DNA from 3 places in the Exiguobacterium sp. CH10 genome. Region 3 is predicted to be linked to each of the others. Evidence: riboswitches for the same ligand, from Rfam matches in the RefSeq annotation. Region 3 holds a riboswitch; each other region holds the start of a gene.
What was found. A riboswitch is a leader RNA that binds a small molecule or an ion and turns the genes downstream of it on or off. The one in region 3 is predicted to bind S-adenosylmethionine.

Region 1 (3,276 bases), 610 kb from region 3:
CTTCCTGTATGTAAATCCCCATGTAGCAACGCTTCGTGTTTTGTCACGAACCCAACCTTCAATTTCGTCACTTCAATTTTCAAGGCGAGGTCTGACCACAGTTGCTCCACGTCCGGACGAAGAGCCGCTTCGATTTGATTCGATTCTGCATCACGATACGGGTCAGTGAAGATCAGTTTTTCTGTGATGTCGCATAGCTCTGGATTGTAATACTCTTTTTCGATTTGTTTCTTGGCGAGCGGTCCTTTCGCATAGTCAGATGTCGCAAACAACGTTTCCCCGAGGAATGTACCGACGTGACGCGCCAAATTCGGATAGCTCTCTCCTTTTAGGAAACCCGTCCGGACGATTTCAAACGCTGACAAATCTTCTAAAATCGTATAGGCGAGTTCACGGTCGCTACCGAGTACATCTGGTACGAATTGTGGTACGACTTTTGAAAACTCACGGAGTGCCAGTTGTTCGATCCACGAACGGTCAAGCGTGAGCGGCCAGCTCTCTCCAACGACTTTTGCATACGGCAACGCCTGTTTCACGATCAATGACGTTTCTCCTTGACGAATGCGAAAGACGAGATTTAAATTTCCATCTCCGATTTCCTCACATTCTGCAATCCCCTCTTCTAGTAACCCCAACTGTCGAACGTGTTCGACGACACTTTGTTCTGTAAACGCCTCATAAGCCATGAAGATTTTCCCCTTTCTTAACTCTATGCATGAAAAAAGCCCCTTTCTCCGCGAGAAAGAGGCACACCCAAATTGGTTGTTCCTCTCATCTTTCAGACATATGTCTGGTGGATGTAGCACCGTGCCAAATGGTCGGTTGCTGCGGCGTCGTAGGGCCAATTCCCTCTGCCAACTCGCGATAAGAGTAAATGATGTAATTGTGTTTGACGTGTTGAGACGAATATTACGGATTAGGCACGCTAGTTGTCAATCCTCTATTTTCGGTCGACTCCCTATTTTTGACACGCATATATAGAAACATTATTTTTAAACTTTTTTTCTCAAAAAAAGGAATTGACGAGTGAGCGATTCTATGTAAAAATTCAATTAAATTTCACAACTTCACAACTATTCTTATCAAGAGCAGACGGAGGGACAAGCCCGATGATGTCGCAGCAACCGACCAGTAATGGCACGGTGCTAATTCTTGCAGCTATCGCTGAGAGATAAGAGTTCATTGTTTTCGAATGACCTCTTGCCAAGCCAAGAGGTCATTTTTTGTTTGACCTGAAAGGAGGAACTTATGGGAGTCATCGCAACTTATGAAATCAAACATACCGATCACGTCGAACGCGTGGCTGAGAAAATCGCACATGAGCTGACCGTCGGGACATGGACCGAATTGAACCATCTCGAACAGCATCAACTACAGGCATTCCGCGGTGAGGTCATTGATATCTCCCAACAGGAAACGACGAGTCGCTTCTCGATTCGTTACCCGCTACATAATGTGACACCGGACTTTTCGTCCATTCTGACGACGACATTCGGAAAGCTGTCGCTCGACCCAAGCGTCCAACTTGTCGACCTAACGCTCCCGGACGAGCTCGCATCGGACTTTCCTGGTGCCGCATTCGGCGTTGAAGGTGTCCGCGACATCCTTCGAGTACACGACCGACCGCTCGCCATGAGCATCTTCAAAGGTGTCATCGGCCGGGATCTCGACTTTTTGGCGACACAGCTCCGTGACCAATTCAACGGCGGAATCGACCTCGTCAAAGACGATGAGATTTTATATGACAATCCGCTCACCCCATCGCTCGAACGGGCTCGAATTGGAGCATCGATCATTCAAGAACATCAAGAATTGACGGGTCGTTCCGTTCTATACGCCGTCACGTTGAGCGGACCCGTTTTCACCTTACGCGATCAGGCAAAACGTTTGATCGAGGCAGGCGCGACCGCATTTTTGTTCAACGTGTATACGTACGGGCTTGACGTGTTACGAGAGCTCGCCAAAGACCCTGAGATTCACGTCCCGATTTTGGCACATCCTGCTTTTGCGGGAGCGTTGACCGGATCGATTCGTCATTCCCTCCTCTTTGGGAAACTGATTCGACTCGCCGGGGCGGACTTGACGCTCTTCCCGTCGCCATATGGTTCACTCTCGACACCGAAAGACGAAACACAACAGATTCAAACGTATGCGACGGAATCCCATTGGACGAAACCGATTCTGACTGTCCCGTCTGCCGGGATTCACCCAGGACTCGTTCCGGATTTGATTCGTGACTTCGGAACGGATGTCGTCATCAATGCAGGCGGTGGGATTCATGGGCATCCCGACGGTGCGGTTGCTGGAGCGAGGGCGTTCCGCCAAGCAATCGATCAGGTAATCGGTAAAACGAGCGAGACCGATGCGTTATCGACTGCGCTGAATGCGTGGGGTGCGCGATGAGTACGCACGTCATCTGTGATTTCGACGGAACCATCACGGAAGAAGATAACATCATCGTGTTGATGCGACGCTTCGCCCCACCTGAATGGGTCGAACTCAAAGATGGTGTTTTGAACCAAACGCTCTCCATTCGAGAAGGCGTCGGTCAGATGTTCAGCCTGCTCCCGAGCCATCAGGAGACTTTGTATCGCGACTTTCTGCAGTCGACCATCACGCTTCGAGCGGGGTTTGTCGAGTTTTTGCAAGAGATACAATCACAGGGTTTTCGATTTGATGTCGTCAGTGGAGGCATGGACTTTTTCGTCCATCCGATTCTAGAAGGTCATGTCGCACCGGAACACATCTACTGCAATCACGTTGATTTTTCAGAAGCGACAGCGCGCGTCACATGGCCTCATTCATGTGATGTTCATTGTTCGAATGATTGCGGATGTTGCAAGCCGACGATTGCCCGACAGATCGTCTCACCTACCGACACGTTAATCGTGATCGGGGATTCCGTCACCGATTTTGAAATCGCCAAACGCGCCGACGTCGTGTATGCGCGCGGTCAACTGATTTCGCTATGCGAGGCGGAAGGAATTCACTATGTTCCGTTCGAGACATTCCATGACATTTCAGCTTATACGAAAGGAGTGAACGTATGACTGTACAAGAACGATGGGTCGAACTTGCCGACATTAAAGACGAGCTCGCCGCACGGGACTGGTTCCCCGGCACGAGCGGCAACCTGGCAATCCGCGTATCGGACGACCCGCTGACGTTCCTCGTGACAGCAAGCGGTCGTGATAAACGAAAGCGTACGGATGAAGACTTCGTTCTCGTCGATGCGACCGGTCAATTGATTGGAGAACAGTCAGGCAAACCGTCCGC
Region 2 (3,276 bases), 490 kb from region 3:
AAGGTGAATCACGTAACAGTCGTTCATCTGCGATGACGCGCTCGATGACGACCGAAAACGTATCATAACGGATATAGGATCCTTCCTCAGTATAGATGACGCTAAGAGGTGTGAAGGCGGCACAGTTTGACACGAGTGTCGGGACGACAATGAGCGGCACCGACTGAATGGCCGCAATCCGCTTCGCCGTATCGATCAATTTACCTCCGCCGACGGCAATCCATACGTCGGGTCGATAGGCATTCAAACGATTTATTTCTTCGTCTGAACATTCACCGTAAAATCGTACACTCGGAATTTCTGCTAGACGAGGGGATACGCGTACCGCTTCACCGTATCCGTTCAATCCTCTCAAAATGAGTGCCTCCCGATTCCCGATCACCGTATGAAGGTCCTCGAGCGCATCATTCGAATGGTCATATTCGAGCACGGCTTGACGTATCACAAATGTACCTCCTCATAAGCTGCAAACAGTCTCTCAATCCGTTCTACCGCTTCATCAATCTTCTGTTCAGACGATACGAGACCGAAACGGATGTGGTGCTCTCCCTCTGTTCCAAAGAAGTAGCCTGGTGTGACGGCAACACCCGCCTCGTGGAGTAATTTTGTCGAGAACGATTTTGCATCCCCCTCAGGTACTTTCGCCCATACAAAGAACGAACCCTTCGGTGCCTCAATCTCCCATCCTGCCCGGCGCAACCCGTCAATCAATCGGTTTCGTCTTGTTTCGTAAAGTGAGGCTAGGTCGTCACGTAAGTCACGTGGGGATTCTAACGCCACGATGGCTGCCTCTTGAATGGCCGAGAAGACAGACACGTGGACGTGATCTTGATACGTGTTGATGGCTTCGATAATATCCGCATTCCCAACAGCAAAGGCGACCCGCCATCCCGACATATTGAACGCTTTCGACATTGTGTATACTTCAATTCCAATTTCCTTCGCACCATCTGCCTGAAGGAAGCTCGGTGGAACATAACCGTCGAACCCGATACTTCCATAAGCGAAATCGTGGACGACCATCACATCATGCTTCTTCGCAAACGCGACGGTCTCTTCAAAGAAAGCCGGAGTCGCGACAGCCCCTGTTGGATTGCTCGGGTAGTTCAAATACATGAGTTTCGCGTTGGACGGGTCGAGTGTTGAATAGTCCGGAAGGAAGCCGTGTTCCTCTTTTAACGTCAAATCAATGATTTCTGCACCTGCGAGCCGCGCTCCAGAGATGTAGTCTGGGTAACCCGGATTCGGGAGTAAAATCCCGTCACCCGGTTCGAGAAGGCATTGTGGGAGTGTGATCAAGCCTGATTTGCTACCGATCAAAATCGCGACTTCTCGTTCTGGGTCGAGTTCGACACCATATTCACGAGAATAAAATGATGCGACTGCTTCTTTCAAGCGGGTCTGTCCTCGAAAAGGACCGTATTGGTGTGTGGCTGGGTCCGTGATGGCACGTTCGAGCGCCTCACAGATTGGAGCGGGCGTCGGTAGATCGGGTGTTCCTTGCCCGAGTCGGATGACGCTCTTCCCGCTCGCCTCTACCGCTGCGACCTCTTCTGCTAATCCGACGAAGTGTTGCGTCGGTAAAGATTTTAATAATTGTGAACGTCTGTCTGCCATGATTGTTCCTCCTGATACGAAAAAACACCCCTTTCTGAGGAAAGGGGTGCTCAATACAGACGTATGTAGTCAACCACCTTCCCATCTCTCAAGGTCACCTTGCTGGAATTAGCACAGTATTTTGCAATCTGTTGCTGAAGCTTCATCGGGCCAGTCCCTCCGCTTCTCTTGATAGAAAGTGTTATTCGCTATGTAATTTTTGTATGTCCCTAACTTAACCAGACATTTCCAACGGTGTCAAACATTTTTTTCAAGATGAACATCTATTGAATCCTTCTCAAAAAACATTCATAGTAAAAGGGTAGCAAAATTATATTTGTATGAGGGGATAGAGCATTGGAGCTTAATCGTCAACTTATTTGGAAACTCAGTGTGATTGGTCTGATTTTACTCGTATTATGGCGGGTCATCAGTGAACCAGATACCATCTCACGTGTTTTGCAGTACACGTTTCAGTTACTGACCCCAATCATCATGGGGATTGCCATCGCTTTATTACTTAACACCGTACTCTCTTATATTGAAGAACGGTTCCATTTGAAGCGATATCAAGGTCTGCTCATCGTCTATATCACGTTTATCGGGATTTTAGCGATCTCGGTCGTCACGTTGTTCCCGCGGATTTACTCGAGTCTCTCATCACTCATCGAGGAGTTACCCGTCTACATCCGTCAAATCGATGCGTTCTTAGGAGACGTAAACAATTACTTGAAAGACTATAACGCGACGATTGCCCAGGCCATTGATTTTGCACGCTTCGAGGATCGTTATTCCGGATGGGTCGAGACGGCCGTCCTCTCTTCTGTCGGTTATGTCTCTAGTTTCACGATGACATTGATCAACTTCTTGATTGGGATTGTCATCTCCATCTATCTGTTAAAGGACAAAGAAGTTTTCGCTCGCATGTTCAAGCGCCTTCTCTACGCGCTTTTACCCGTGGGTACTGCGAAGACGACAATCGATATCTTTCAGGAGATGGACTACATTTTTAAACGATACATCATCGGTAAATCACTCGATTGTCTGATCATCGGTGTTCTCGCTGTCATCGGACTCTTAATCATCGGGGCTCCATACGCGTTACTTCTTGGTGTCATCGTCGGGGTGCTCAATTTTATCCCTTATGTCGGTCCACTGCTCGGGATGATCCCAGCGTTTATCATCACTTACTTCTATGATCCGTTCACCGCCGTATTGGTGCTCTTGTTCATTTTCTTGTTGCAACAATTTGACGGGTTGTGGCTCGGGCCGAAGATTTTGGGTGACAGCGTCGGAATCACTCCGTTTTGGGTCATCACATCGATTATTCTCGGAGGAAGTCTATTCGGTCTCGTCGGCATGTTTGTGAGTGTTCCGATCACGGCGATGATTCAAGTGGTCTTGTCTAGACTGATTGATTATCGTTTGAATCGAAAAAATTTAAATGAATTACTCTAAATCCTTCCAATAATTTGTTGACACATTGATGAAATGTGTCATACAGTTGAAGGGAAGAACAACAATTAACAGAAAGGAGAGGTTCCCATGTCAGTAGTATCTTCGAAACCATTCATTCAAGTTCATACTGATTGGCAGGCACCTCTTCGATTGATTCATATCTAAGACGCCTGCCTAACTAGGCATGCATAAACAACGTGGGACGTCGTATGCCTTCATGCA
Region 3 (3,276 bases):
GGATGACGAACACGATGATCAAGATGAGCACCGTCGCCACAAACGTGACGTCATTTTGTGAGCGTTGGAACCCTTCCAAGAAGGCCAAGTTCCCGAGTCCGCCGCCTCCGACGACACCGGCCATCGCCGTATAACCGACGATTGCAACGATGGTCACCGTGAGTCCTGAAACGATTGCCGGAAGAGCTTCCGGAATCAAGACTTTATAAATAATTTGCCATTTCGTCGCGCCCATCGATTCCGCTGCCTCGATGACGCCACGATCGACTTCACGAAGGGCAAGTTCGACCATTCGGGCGTAGAACGGTGCCGCTCCGATGATGAGTGCCGGAAGCGCCGCCGTCGAACCGAGCATCGTACCGAGCAGGAACAACGTGAACGGGATGAGTAAGATGATTAAGATGATGAACGGGATCGAACGGAACACGTTGACGATCGCGCTGACGAAGACGTAAATTGGACGATTCTTCAATAATAGCGATTCGTTTGTAATATAAAGAATCAAACCTAAAGCGAGTCCAATCACAAACGTCGCGACACCCGCGACAAGCGTCATGTACAACGTCTCCCATGTCTGTTCCATCATGATTTGCCAGTCTACGTTAGGAAACATCGCTTTCCACCTCCACTTCTACTGATTGCGAACGAATCGACGCGATGGCGCGTTCGATTTCTCGTGCTTCCCCAATCAATTGGATGAATAGCGTGCCGAGCGCACCGACTTGTGACTGGGTCACGTTCCCGCCGATGATGTTGAATCCGATGTCGTGCGTCTTAAGGACGTCAGACAAAATCGGTTGTTCTGCCGTTTCGTTCAAGAATTTCAATTTGACGATTTGCCCACTCGGATAGCGTGCTTTCAAATGTTCGAACGTGAGCGACAGATCGTCGACTGCCCCGATTTGTTTCACGAATTCTTTTGTGATTGGCTGCTCCGGATGTTGGAACACGTCAGAGACTTGACCTGTCTCAACGACTTTCCCTGCCTCCATCACGGCGACGCGATGACAAATCTTTTGGATGACGTGCATCTCATGCGTGATGAGGACGATTGTCAATCCGAGCTTCTTATTGATGCTGACGAGCAGTTCAAGAATCGAATCCGTCGTCTTCGGGTCGAGCGCGCTTGTCGCTTCGTCACAGAGGAGCACCTCTGGATTTGTAGCGAGCGCGCGGGCAATCCCGACTCGCTGTTTTTGACCGCCGGATAATTGTGACGGATAGCTGTCTTCACGACCTGATAATCCGACGAGCTCGACGAGTTCCTGAACCCGACGCTTCCGCTCACTTGCCGGTACCCCAATCAATTCGAGTGGGAAGCTGATGTTTTCTGCGACCGTGCGCGACCACAGAAGGTTAAAGTGCTGGAAGACCATCGAGACGTTCTTGCGAACTCCTCGTAATTCTTTCGGGCTGAGCTTCGTGAGCTCACTCCCGGCGACCTCGATTTCACCGCTAGACGGTGATTCGAGACGGTTGAGCAATCGGATGAGCGTCGACTTCCCCGCCCCCGAATATCCGATTATTCCAAAAATTTCACCGCGATCAATCGTTAGTGACACATCATCCACCGCCTGGACACGACCATTCTTCGTATCGAACCATTTGGCGACGTTTCGTAATTGAATCAATTCCTTTCCCTCCTGACAACAAAAAAAGTGCGCACGTTTGAGCAAACGTGCGCACTTTATCGTACGGACAACGATTGCTCTCATCTCTCAAGGTTTCTCACCTTGCTGGAATTAGCACCATTTCGGATTGCTCCGCGGTTGCTGGGCGTCATAGGGCCAGTCCCTCAGCCTCTCTTGATAAGAGTGTTGTGTATTCGATTAGCTTTATCATAGCGACAGCTTTTTCTGCTGTCAAATCATTTTTTCAAAAAAATCAAAAAAAGGTGCCGTCCGAGGACGACACAGAACGTAGCACCTTGAGTCACGGAAGGACAGCCCATAGATGAAAATCTTTTGCCCGTTCAAGATTTACATCCTTATATGGGGGAGATTCACCAATCATCACTCGATCTTGATTTGGACCGTGCGATTATACGGAACGTCTTTCTTCGCTTGATTTTTTTGGGGGACAATCGAAGGGAAGACTGACGTGTATTCGTATAAAGGTAGCAGCGGCTTCACCAAAACGTCTTGATGTCGGGAATATCGCGTCCTATTTTGTGTTCAAGTAAGATGTTGTAATGAATATACCATTCGTGAACTTTCTGTGTCAACTGATTATTTAAAATTTTCAGATTATTCTAATGTTCCTCTCTCACTTTACGAAAGAGAGGACGTGTTGAACGTTTTGAAAAGCGTAAAGACGATCCCGAACCTCGCCATTTTCAAGCTTTAACAGCGCTGGGACGCTCATCACCTGATAAGCTTCAAGTTCTTTTGGGATATAGTTCGCATCGCGCTTTTCAATCTGAATTTCAGGGTCGATCGCCTCGACAACCGTCAACATTTTCTCCGCGACAGCGCATGTACCACACATTGGGGCGTATATATATAAGTATCCGTCTGTAATCATTTTTCTCACCTCTCTTATCATTATAATAGTCGTTCGAGTCCCGTTCAAAAATCGTGCTCTCGTGAAATTTCAGAATTTTTCAATGATTCTCTTGACTCTTCTGTCTGATAGGAATAATATGGGTTTTAACTTTATCGCTTTTGTACATAACAGCAAAGAAGAAGGACAGGTGAATGAATGATGACGGAACAAGCAACTGGTACGACAAAGCAATTTACGATGAACGTCTTAAACGGTCTCAGCATGGCGATTCTGATCGCCCTCATCCCGAGCGCGCTGCTCGGTGAACTCACGAAAGCTATACTCCCTTATTTTCCGTCTCTTCAATTCATATTGGATGCGACGACGATTGCGATGCGCCTCCTCCCGGCCATTATCGGTCTTGCCGTCGCGATGCAGTTCGGACGATCGATTTTAGAGGCAGGAACGATTGCCATCGCAACCTATGTCGGCAGTGGCGCCGTTCGAATTAATGAAGGTGCGTTCGTGATGGCCGGAATCGGTGACGTGATCACAGCCGGTGTGACCGCTGCGATCGCTACGATTCTTGTCATGAAGCTCGCTCCCCACTTGAAGACGTATACGGTCATCGTCATGCCGATGACAGTCATTGTCGTCGCAGGCGGCATCGGTGCCTTCTTATTGACGTATATTTCACAGATCACGACATACATCGGATACCTCATCATGACGATGACGGATCTTCAACCGGTTCTCATGGGCATCTTGATCGCGATGGCGTTCTCGCTCATC

Region 1: another riboswitch for S-adenosylmethionine. It lies ahead of KNP04_RS05940 (2,3-diketo-5-methylthiopentyl-1-phosphate enolase); the one in region 3 lies ahead of KNP04_RS02985 (methionine ABC transporter ATP-binding protein).
Region 2: another riboswitch for S-adenosylmethionine. It lies ahead of KNP04_RS00475 (aminotransferase class I/II-fold pyridoxal phosphate-dependent enzyme); the one in region 3 lies ahead of KNP04_RS02985 (methionine ABC transporter ATP-binding protein).

The regions. Positions count from the first base shown of each region.
Region 1 is NZ_JACSKO010000001.1:1,188,390-1,191,665, forward strand. It holds gene mtnK (S-methyl-5-thioribose kinase) at 1-686, opposite strand, end outside; SAM riboswitch class I at 769-871, opposite strand; SAM riboswitch class I at 1,077-1,178, shown strand; gene KNP04_RS05940 (2,3-diketo-5-methylthiopentyl-1-phosphate enolase) at 1,249-2,403, shown strand; gene KNP04_RS05945 (2-hydroxy-3-keto-5-methylthiopentenyl-1-phosphate phosphatase) at 2,400-3,050, shown strand; gene KNP04_RS05950 (methylthioribulose 1-phosphate dehydratase) at 3,047-3,276, shown strand, end outside.
Region 2 is NZ_JACSKO010000001.1:88,648-91,923, forward strand. It holds gene KNP04_RS00470 (iron-containing alcohol dehydrogenase) at 1-445, opposite strand, end outside; gene KNP04_RS00475 (aminotransferase class I/II-fold pyridoxal phosphate-dependent enzyme) at 442-1,617, opposite strand; SAM riboswitch class I at 1,696-1,795, opposite strand; gene KNP04_RS00480 (AI-2E family transporter) at 1,954-3,054, shown strand.
Region 3 is NZ_JACSKO010000001.1:575,153-578,428, forward strand. It holds gene KNP04_RS02980 (methionine ABC transporter permease) at 1-613, opposite strand, end outside; gene KNP04_RS02985 (methionine ABC transporter ATP-binding protein) at 603-1,631, opposite strand; SAM riboswitch class I at 1,709-1,815, opposite strand; gene KNP04_RS02990 (thioredoxin family protein) at 2,266-2,523, opposite strand; gene KNP04_RS02995 (PTS sugar transporter subunit IIC) at 2,704-3,276, shown strand, end outside.